DNA from 2 places in the Arthrobacter sp. LT660 genome. Region 2 is predicted to be linked to the other one. Evidence: riboswitches for the same ligand, from Rfam matches in the RefSeq annotation. Region 2 holds a riboswitch; the other holds the start of a gene.
What was found. A riboswitch is a leader RNA that binds a small molecule or an ion and turns the genes downstream of it on or off. The one in region 2 is predicted to bind S-adenosylmethionine.
Positions count from the first base shown of each region.

Region 1 (4,375 bases), 1.5 Mb from region 2:
AGGCGATTCGGGCCGGGACGTTGACGAGCTTGGCCCGGATTGTTGCGGTCCTGGCTTTGGTGAACTTCCCAGCGGCCAGGACGCCCGCGGTCCGGGCGAGGTTGTAGGCCATTACGGCCAGCGCCAGCCAGGCGGAGTTCGCCCCGAAGTGCCCGGATGGAAGGTGTGCCAGGGCACTGTTTTTCAGGTCGGCGTTGACTTGTTCGATGATGGCGTGTTTGCGGTGGGCCGCATCCGCGGCGACTGTGTCCAGAACGTCGTTGGTGACGGTGGTGAAGAACGCGTGGAACCGATGCGCCTGGAACAGGGTCGGCTGGCCGACTCCGGATTGCGGGTTCAGCTCGGGTATGCGGCGCACGACGAGGCGTCCGGTGACTTGTTCGCCCTTCTTGCGGGAGGTGAACGCGGTGAAGGATGTTTCGGCGACTTCCGCGCGGGAAATCCAGGCGCCGGCGTCCTCGTCGAAGACCGCGTCGGTGTATTCGATGGTTGTCCACGCGGAGTCCTCGATGCCGGCGATGGCGCGTTTCACTGCCTGGTCCATGCGCACGGTTACCGAGATATCGGCCCTGGCGGCCAGGGCGGCGGATACCGGCGCGTGGCCGTAGTAGGCCGAATCGAAGCGGCAGAGCACCGGGGCCCCCTCACGGATGCGCCCCAACGTGGACAGGGCATCGGCAACCAGCCGCCTGGCGCCGCGGGCCGAGTTCGCCGCGCCCTTGCGCAACCGTTGGGCCAAAACGATCGGGGCGGCGTCCTTCGTGGAGGCGGTGGCCAGGAGGGCGTTCAGTCCCCGCACCCCGGAGTAGCCGTAGCCCGATCCCTGTTTCTGGTAGCCGTGGACCTCGATGATCGTGTCGTCGACATCGACGAAGACGAAGCCGGGGTCCGAGGGGTTTCCCAGTGGTGCTGCCCTGTCGGCGAGGTTGACCAGGAAGCGGGAGGCAACCGCGTCGATCTGGCGGACGTGTCCGAAGGTAAAGGACCGCAGGAACGAGCCCAGAGTCGAGGGAGCATAGGCGGAGCTGAAGATCCGTTTGGTACCGCCGTGGCGCAGCACTGCCATGTCGTCGATGGAATCCGCCCCGGCGGTCATCCCGGCCACCAGCGAGGTGACCTTCAAGCCGGCGTTCGCGCCCTTGTCCGTGGGCACAGTGAGCCGCGCGTCGGCCAGTTCGCGCAAGCCCGCGTCCCTGGCCAATCCGAGGATCGGCACCAGCCCCGCGGCAGACACGAGGTTGGGCTCGTCGAAGGAAACTGACACGGCGGAGGGACTGTGGGAAACTTGCACCTGCGAGATGCCCTTCTGATTCAGGAAACTTGTTCTGTGGTAAGTCCAATTTTCCCTGAAAAGACGGGCATCTCCTCATTAATGACGTCCTACCCCACCTGAGCCCGTCGGTGGATCAAGGCTAAGGCGCGCTCCGCGGCGACGCACCCGTCCCCGGTCCCGCGCCCCGCCCGCCGGGCGCGTCACAATCGCTTCACATGACGCGGTGCGGCGGCTCGGTGACGCGTGTGGCGGCCCGGCGCCGGTCACATCCGGTCATATTCCGGATGATGAAGCGCCGCGCGACGGACGGCTTGCGGGGCCGTCCGGGCCCTGCGTTAGATAGTGGAACCCAACCATCAAGAGCGGCCGAGAGATCTGGATCGATGACGCCGCAGCAACCATCCGAGGGCCCCGTGGGGGCCGCGCGAACGGTGCTACCGCCAGAAGCGATGGAGACGCATCAGCGACGCCACCCGGACCCGCGGCATGCCACCGGACCGGACCGCCGCCGCACTCCTTCGCTGTGACAATGCGAGGAGAACCATGTCCGAACACAACGTCGGCGCAGCCCCACCGGCGCTGTCCTACGAGCTGTACCCGCCGGCCAACGAACGCGCCGCCGCCAGGGTCTTCGAGACCATCGAGGCGCTGGCCGGCACCAACCCCGACTACGTGTCCGTCACCTCCAGCGGGACGCCTGCCCGCCGCGAGGCCACCATCGAACTCGTGGGCCACCTGGTCCGCAACACCGCGCTGCGGCCCCTGGCGCACCTGATCTGCGTGGGGGAGAGCCGCGCCACCCTGGACGCCCTTGTCACCCGCCTGGTCGGGCTGGGCGTCCGCGGGGTGCTGGCACTGCGCGGGGACCTCCCCGCGGAGCCGGACGCGAACCGCGGGGAGCTCCGCTACGCCGGCGAGCTGGTGGAGCTGATCCGCGGCGTCGAGCGGCGCCACGCGGCGTCGTTGGCCGGCGGCAGGCTGGCCGTCGGGGTGGCGGCGTATCCGCGCCGGCACCCGGAGTCGCCGTCGTTCGAGCACGACGTCGAGGTGCTGCTGGCGAAGGAGCGTTCCGGCGCCAACTTCGCCATCACCCAGGTCTACTTCGAGCGCTCCGACTACACCGGCCTCGTGGAGGCCGCGCGCCGCGCCGGGGTCAGGATTCCGATCGTCCCCGGCATCATCCCGTTCGACAGCGTGCGGCGCCTGACCCGCCTCGCCGCGATGTCCGGCGTCGAACCGGGCAGGGACCTGCTGCACCGCCTCGAAACGGCGGACAGCGACGGCGAACGACGCCGGATCGGCGTCGCCAGCGCCGTCGAGCTGGCCAAGGGCGCGTTCGATGACGGCGCCCCCGGCCTGCACCTCTACACGTTCAACGATCCGCAGGGCTCGCTGGAAGTCGTCGAGGCGCTCGAGATCTCCAAGGCAGCACCGCAACGCGTGCCCGCCTAGGCGGCGCGCACGCACACCGACCCACCGACCGATTCACCGCAAAAGGAGCACCACCATGACCACCCACCAGAACAGCTTCCCCGCCGCCACCATCCTCGGATACCCCCGGATCGGACCGAACCGCGAACTCAAGCGCGCCATCGAGGCCCACTGGGCCGGCAAGCTCGACGCCGACGGCCTGGACCGGGCGTCCGAGGCCCTGCAGGACGCCACCATCGACCGGCTGACCGGCCTCGGACTCGGCGCGGCGGACTCCTCCATCCCCGCCGACTTCGCCCTCTACGACCAGGTGCTGGACACCACCGCCGCCCTCGGCGCCTTGCCGACGCGCTTCGCCGACCTCGCCGAATCGGACGGGTCGCTGGACACCGACGGGTACTTCACGCTGGCCCGCGGCGACGCCGAGCGCCCGCCGCTGGAAATGACCAAGTGGTTCGACACGAACTACCACTACCTGGTCCCGGAGATCGGCCCGGACACGACGTTCGCGCCGCTCGCCCACCGCCTCACCAGCCTCGTGGCCCGGCAGAGCCGCCGCGGAAACACCCTCCGTCCCGTCCTGGTCGGCCCGGTGACCTACCTGCTGCTGGCCAAGGCCGAGGACGGCGCACCCGAGGGCTTCGACCCGTTGTCGCGGCTGGACGACGCCGTTGCCGCCTACGAGGGCATCATCGGCGCGCTCGGAGACGCCGGCGCCGAATGGGTGCAGCTGGACGAGCCGGCCCTGGTCACCGACCGCGGCGGCGAACTGGCCGTCGCCGGCGGCGTCGTCGAGGGCGCCTACCGTGCGCTGGCCGCAGCAACGCGGGCAGGCTCGGGGCCGGCCCTGTTCGTCACCACCGGCTACGGCACCGCCGGAAACCGCCGCGCGCCAGGTGAGGCCCTCGCACTGCTCGCGTCCGCCGGCGTCCAGGCAGTGCACGCGGACCTCGTCGCCGGGGACCTCCTGGCCGACGCCGGGGTGCATGCCTTCCGCGCCGCCAACGGCGGCGCCGCGACGCTGGTCGCCGGCGTCGTGAACGGCCACAACATCTGGCGCAACGACCTCGCCGCGTCGCTGTCCACGCTGGACAAGTTGACCGCGGGCGGCGGCAAGGTGTCCGTCGCGACCTCGACGTCGCTGTTCCACGTCCCGCACCAGGTCGACATCGAGACCAACCTCCCGGGCCACCTGCGGGACTGGATGGCGTTCGCGGACGAGAAGACCACCGAGGTCCTTACCCTGGCCCGCGGACTCGCCACCGGGCCGGACGCCATCGCGGACGAGGTCGGGGCGGCCACCGCGGCCCTCGCGGCGCGGGCCACCGGCGAAGGCGTCCGCAAGGAGGCCATCCGCCGGCGGACCGGGAGCCTCACGGCCGCGGACTTCACCCGGCCCGACGGCGCCGTCCGCGCGGCGGCGCAGCAGGAGCGGCTCGGGCTGCCGGTGCTGCCGACCACCACGATCGGTTCCTTCCCGCAGACCGGCGACGTCCGCAAGGCCCGCTCCGGGCAGCGCAACGGCGCCATCACGGATGCGGCCTACGAGGGCTTCCTGCGCGAGGAGATCGCCCGCGTGGTGCGGCTCCAGGAGGACCTCGGCCTGGACGTGCTGGTCCACGGCGAGCCCGAGCGCAACGACATGGTCCAGTACTTCGCCGAGAACTTCGA
Region 1 is NZ_CM149651.1:1,962,990-1,967,364, reverse strand. Features, by position in the region: gene AC0QSG_RS09090 (IS1380 family transposase) at 1-1,291, opposite strand, end outside; SAM riboswitch class I at 1,624-1,729, shown strand; gene AC0QSG_RS09085 (methylenetetrahydrofolate reductase) at 1,817-2,725, shown strand; gene metE (5-methyltetrahydropteroyltriglutamate--homocysteine S-methyltransferase) at 2,781-4,375, shown strand, end outside.
Region 1: it holds a riboswitch for S-adenosylmethionine, as region 2 does, so the genes downstream of both, AC0QSG_RS09085 (methylenetetrahydrofolate reductase) here and AC0QSG_RS16030 (hypothetical protein) in region 2, are expected to answer to the same signal.

Region 2 (4,375 bases):
TGGAGCACGGGCGCATCAACATCACCCTGCGCGCCACCGGACTGGAAGGACAACCCATTCCATGAACGGGACCGTGATCGGCGAGGACGGACTCGCGCGGCCGCCGTGGGCCAGTGTCGATCCGATGCTGCGCGAATACTACGACACCGAATGGGGCCTTCCCGTGCGGGACGAACGCGGGCTGTACGAGCGCATCAGCCTGGAGGCCTTCCAAGCCGGGCTGTCCTGGGCCACCATCCTGCGCAAGCGCGAGGCGTTCAGGGCCGCTTTCGACGGCTTCGACCCGGACTCCGTCGCGGCATACGGGGAGGACGACGTGGCTCGCCTGATGGCGGACGCCGGGATCGTGCGCAACCGCGCCAAGATCCTCGCAGCCATCGCCAATGCGCGCGCCACGATCGAGTTGCGGTCGGACGGCGGGTTGGTCGAGTTCGTGTGGTCGTTCGGTCCCGCCGAGACCCCGCGGCCGGCCACGTTCGCGGACGTCCCCACGACCTCGCCAGAATCCATCGCACTGTCCAAGGCGCTGCGGAAGCGCGGATTCTCCTTCGTGGGGCCGACCACGATGTTCGCGCTGATGGAAGCCATCGGCATAGTGGACACCCACTTGTTGGACAGCCACCGCCGCGGCTCCTCGGGCGTCTGGCCGGGATGAGTTCAGGACCGGCGGACCGCGGACGCCTGTTGCCGGCCACGGGTGGACTCGACGCCCCGGCGCTGATGGGGTTGTTCGCCGCGCACGCCATACCGGGTGTGGACGCGGTGGACGTCCGCGACGCCACGCTGACCCGCGCGGTGCGCCTGACCTCGGGGCACCGCGCGGTGACGGTCGCCGTCGAACCCGCCGGTGTGCGGGTGTTCTCGCCCGGCCTGTCCGGCTCCGACCGGACGGAGCTCGGCGCCGTCGTCCGGGCGTGGCTGGACCTGGACACCGACCTCGCACCCGTGAACGCCGTGCTCGCGGCCGACCCGCTGCTGGCTCCGCTCGTGGCCGCCCGCCCGGGCCTGCGCGTGGCGGGGTGCCTCGACCCGTTCGAGGCGGCGGCGACCACCGTGCTCGGCCAGCAGGTCTCGCTCGCCGCCTGCCGCACGTTCGCCGGTCGGCTCGTCGCCGCGTACGGCTCGGACGGACCCGCAGGGCTCCGGACCTTTCCCGCGGCAGAGGCGGTTGCCGGGGCGGCACACGAGGACCTGCGCGCCGCCGTCGGCATCACGAACGCCCGGGCACGCACGCTGCGGGCGCTGGCGGGCGCGTTCCTCCGCGCAGGCCATGCGGAGGGTGAGGTGATAAGAAAAGTGCCGGAAAGTCCGTGGTTTCCGCTCTCCCGCGCGGAATTGCTCGCACTGCCCGGCATCGGAGAGTGGACGGCCGACTACCTGGCCGTCCGCGCCTCCGGGGACCGCGACGCCTTCGCACCCGGGGACCTGGTGCTGCGCCGCGCCCTGGGCGGCATCTCGACCACGGAAGCCGCCGAGCGCGCGCGGAACTGGAGCCCGTACCGCGCCCACGCGCTGATGCACCTGTGGACGTCCACCGCCTACTGAAGGTAGCCGGCGGCTACCCGTCGGTGCGGCGGCTACTCGGGGAAGATCTGCCCGATGGGTTCGCGCTTCTCCGCCTGGAACGTATCCTCGGCCCGTCCATACGCCCAGTAGGCGGACAGCGAGAGCTGCTTGCGGTCCACCCCACGGTCGTCGGACAGGTAGCGCCGCAGCGCCTTGACCATCTCGCGCTCTCCATGGGCGAAGACCTGCACGCGGCCCTCGGGCCACTCCCCCGCCATGACGGCAGAAGCCAGCATCGCGCTCTCGGGGGTGACCGGTCCTCCGCGGTGCAACCAGCGCACGTCGATCCCGGCGGGCACGTCCAACGCGATCTCGTCCTCCGGTCCGGCGACCTCGAGGTAGGCGAAGCCCTTCGCGTCGGGATCCATGGTCTCCAGCGTCGCCGCGATCGCCGGCAGCGCGGATTCGTCCCCCGCGAAGAGGAACCAGTCGGCCTCGACATCGGGCAGATGCATCCCGCCGGGTCCGGAGAAACAGATCTTGTCCCCCGGCTGCGCGGACGCCGCCCACGGACCTGCGATGCCGTCGTCGCCGTGCACCACGAAGTCGATCTGCAGGGTGCCGGCCGCCTCGTCGACACTGCGAACGGTATAGGTGCGGCGCACGGGCATCTTGTTCGCCGGAAGCGCGGCGCGCAGGGCATCCATGTCGTACGGGGGCTCGAGTCCCAGCGCCGGATCGGCGAACAATAGCTTCACGTACTTGTCGGTGGCGTCCTTGTTGCGGAACTCGGCGAAGCCGGGCCCGCCGAACGTCAGCCGAACCATGTGCTCTCCCAGCGTCTCGCTCGCCACGACCTCCAAGACAATCAGCGGCCGGGCCGGACGTGCTGTTGGGGGAACGCTCACTCGATATCACTCCTCTGGGCGCCGGGTCCTTCGGCGCTTCGGTTTTCCCCAGCCAATCCCACAAAATGACGCAACGCAAACCGTGCGCACTGCCTGCGCTAGGATTAAGCCAGCTTCACGAGATGCGGCCAGCTTTGGGCTCCGACCCGGCCGCACACCAACCCCATGCTTAACGGGTGGTTCGGATGACGAAGCGGCCGGCGGCCCACTCGACGTCGGCAAGAGCAACGGAAGGGTCCCATGGGCTTCCACACCACCGCCTCGGGCGCCGATTCGCTCTGTTCCTCGTTCGACCCCGGACACCGCATCCACGTGGCGGCACTGCGCCGCGCGCTGGCGCTCCCCGCCGACTGGGTGACCGTTTCAGTCGAAGTCGGCGTGCCGGAACAACGGGTCGTCATCCACGCAGCCGACGGCGAAGCCGTCACCACACACACCCACGACGCGTTCCAGGTGGCCGCCCGAATGCGCGGGCTGCCCGCGGCCGCCCGCGAAGCACACGCGCCGCCGCCGCGGGATGAGGCCTCCCGCCTCCGGCCGTTGCACGGACCCGTGCCAGCGCGCTGGCGGTTCGTCTGGAACGAATCGGCCGGAATCCTCGGTCTGCCCGCGGACCGGCTGCGCCACGCCGGACGAGCCTACGTGAGCCTGTCCGCGAACCCGGTGCAGCCGTGTGCACTGGCCCACGAGGAATGCCTCGGGCGGGACTTCGCGGAACTGGCGGCCCGGCTGTCCTAACGGAAGACCGGCTCGCCCAGGAACTCCTCGAGGGCCTCCCGGCGCTCGGCGGGGATCCGCATCAGACGGGATTCCCCGGTGGAGAAGAAGGCCAGGGTCGTGGTGGCGCGGACGCACACTCCGCCGTCGACCGGGTCGTGGATCTCGTAGGCGAGGTCGAAGCTGGCCGCCTTGACCACCGAGATCCACACGTCGACCTCGGCCGGAACGTTGCGGTAGTCAAGCGGCGCGGCATACCGCACGCGGTGTTCCACCACGAGCGTCTGGGTGCCGGCGGGCACGGCGGAAAACAGGTCCACCATCGGCTCGTTGCCCGCCTTGCCCGTCCCGCCCGGGACGCCGAAGGCGGCGATGCGCGCTTCTTCCAGCATGCGGAGGAGGTTCACGTTGTTGATGTGCCCGTAGGCGTCCATGTCCGCCCAACGCATGGGCACCTGGACGCGGAGCCTGCGTCCGCTCACACCTTTTCCCCGCGGGCCTGCTTCTGCTCCACCGCGCGGAGTTGCTCGTCTTCCTGCACTCGCTGGTCCTCGGCGGAAACGATCCCGAGCTTCTCGAGTTCGGCGATGATCACGGCTCCGTCGGGGGCGTAGATCCAGGGCACGCCCGGCGTCGCGTCCACGGTGCCCATCGAGCGGCCGCCGGCCAAAACGGCCTCCGACGGCGTGAGCTGGCGGATCACGATCGCCCGGACGTTCTGCGGGTAGCGCTTGGCGAACTCCGCGTAGATCTCCGGGTCGTGCTGCCCGTCGTCGCCGACCAGCAGCCACCTCATCTGCGGGAACTCGTCCGCGAGTCGGCGCAGCTGGTCCACCTTGTGCTTCATGCCCGAGCGGAACCAGCGGCCCTCCGTCGGCCCCCAGTCGGTCAGCAGCAGGGCCCCCTCCGGGTAGAGGTTTCGGGTGAGGAACCGCGTGAGGGTCGGCGCCACGTTCCAGGCTCCGGTGGAGAGGTAGAGGACCGGGGATCCCGGACGCCCCCGCATCAGCCGCTCCATCATCACGGCCATCCCCGGGGTCGCCACGCGCGCGTGTTCGTTGAGCACGAACGAGTTCCACGCCGCCAACAGCGGGCGGGGCAGGGCGGTGACCACCACGGTGTCGTCGACGTCGGACACCATGCCGAAGTCCACGGCGGAATCGACTACGAAGACCCGGGCGGGTGCGTCCTCCGAACCCTCGCAGGAGAAGTGGACCGTGTGCCAGCCCGGCTCCAGGCCCACC
Region 2 is NZ_CM149651.1:3,433,036-3,437,410, reverse strand. Features, by position in the region: gene AC0QSG_RS16050 (alpha-ketoglutarate-dependent dioxygenase AlkB family protein) at 1-65, shown strand, start outside; gene AC0QSG_RS16045 (DNA-3-methyladenine glycosylase I) at 62-655, shown strand; gene AC0QSG_RS16040 (DNA-3-methyladenine glycosylase family protein) at 652-1,545, shown strand; gene AC0QSG_RS16035 (siderophore-interacting protein) at 1,578-2,414, opposite strand; SAM riboswitch class IV at 2,528-2,645, shown strand; gene AC0QSG_RS16030 (hypothetical protein) at 2,655-3,152, shown strand; gene AC0QSG_RS16025 (acyl-CoA thioesterase) at 3,149-3,613, opposite strand; gene AC0QSG_RS16020 (App1 family protein) at 3,610-4,375, opposite strand, start outside.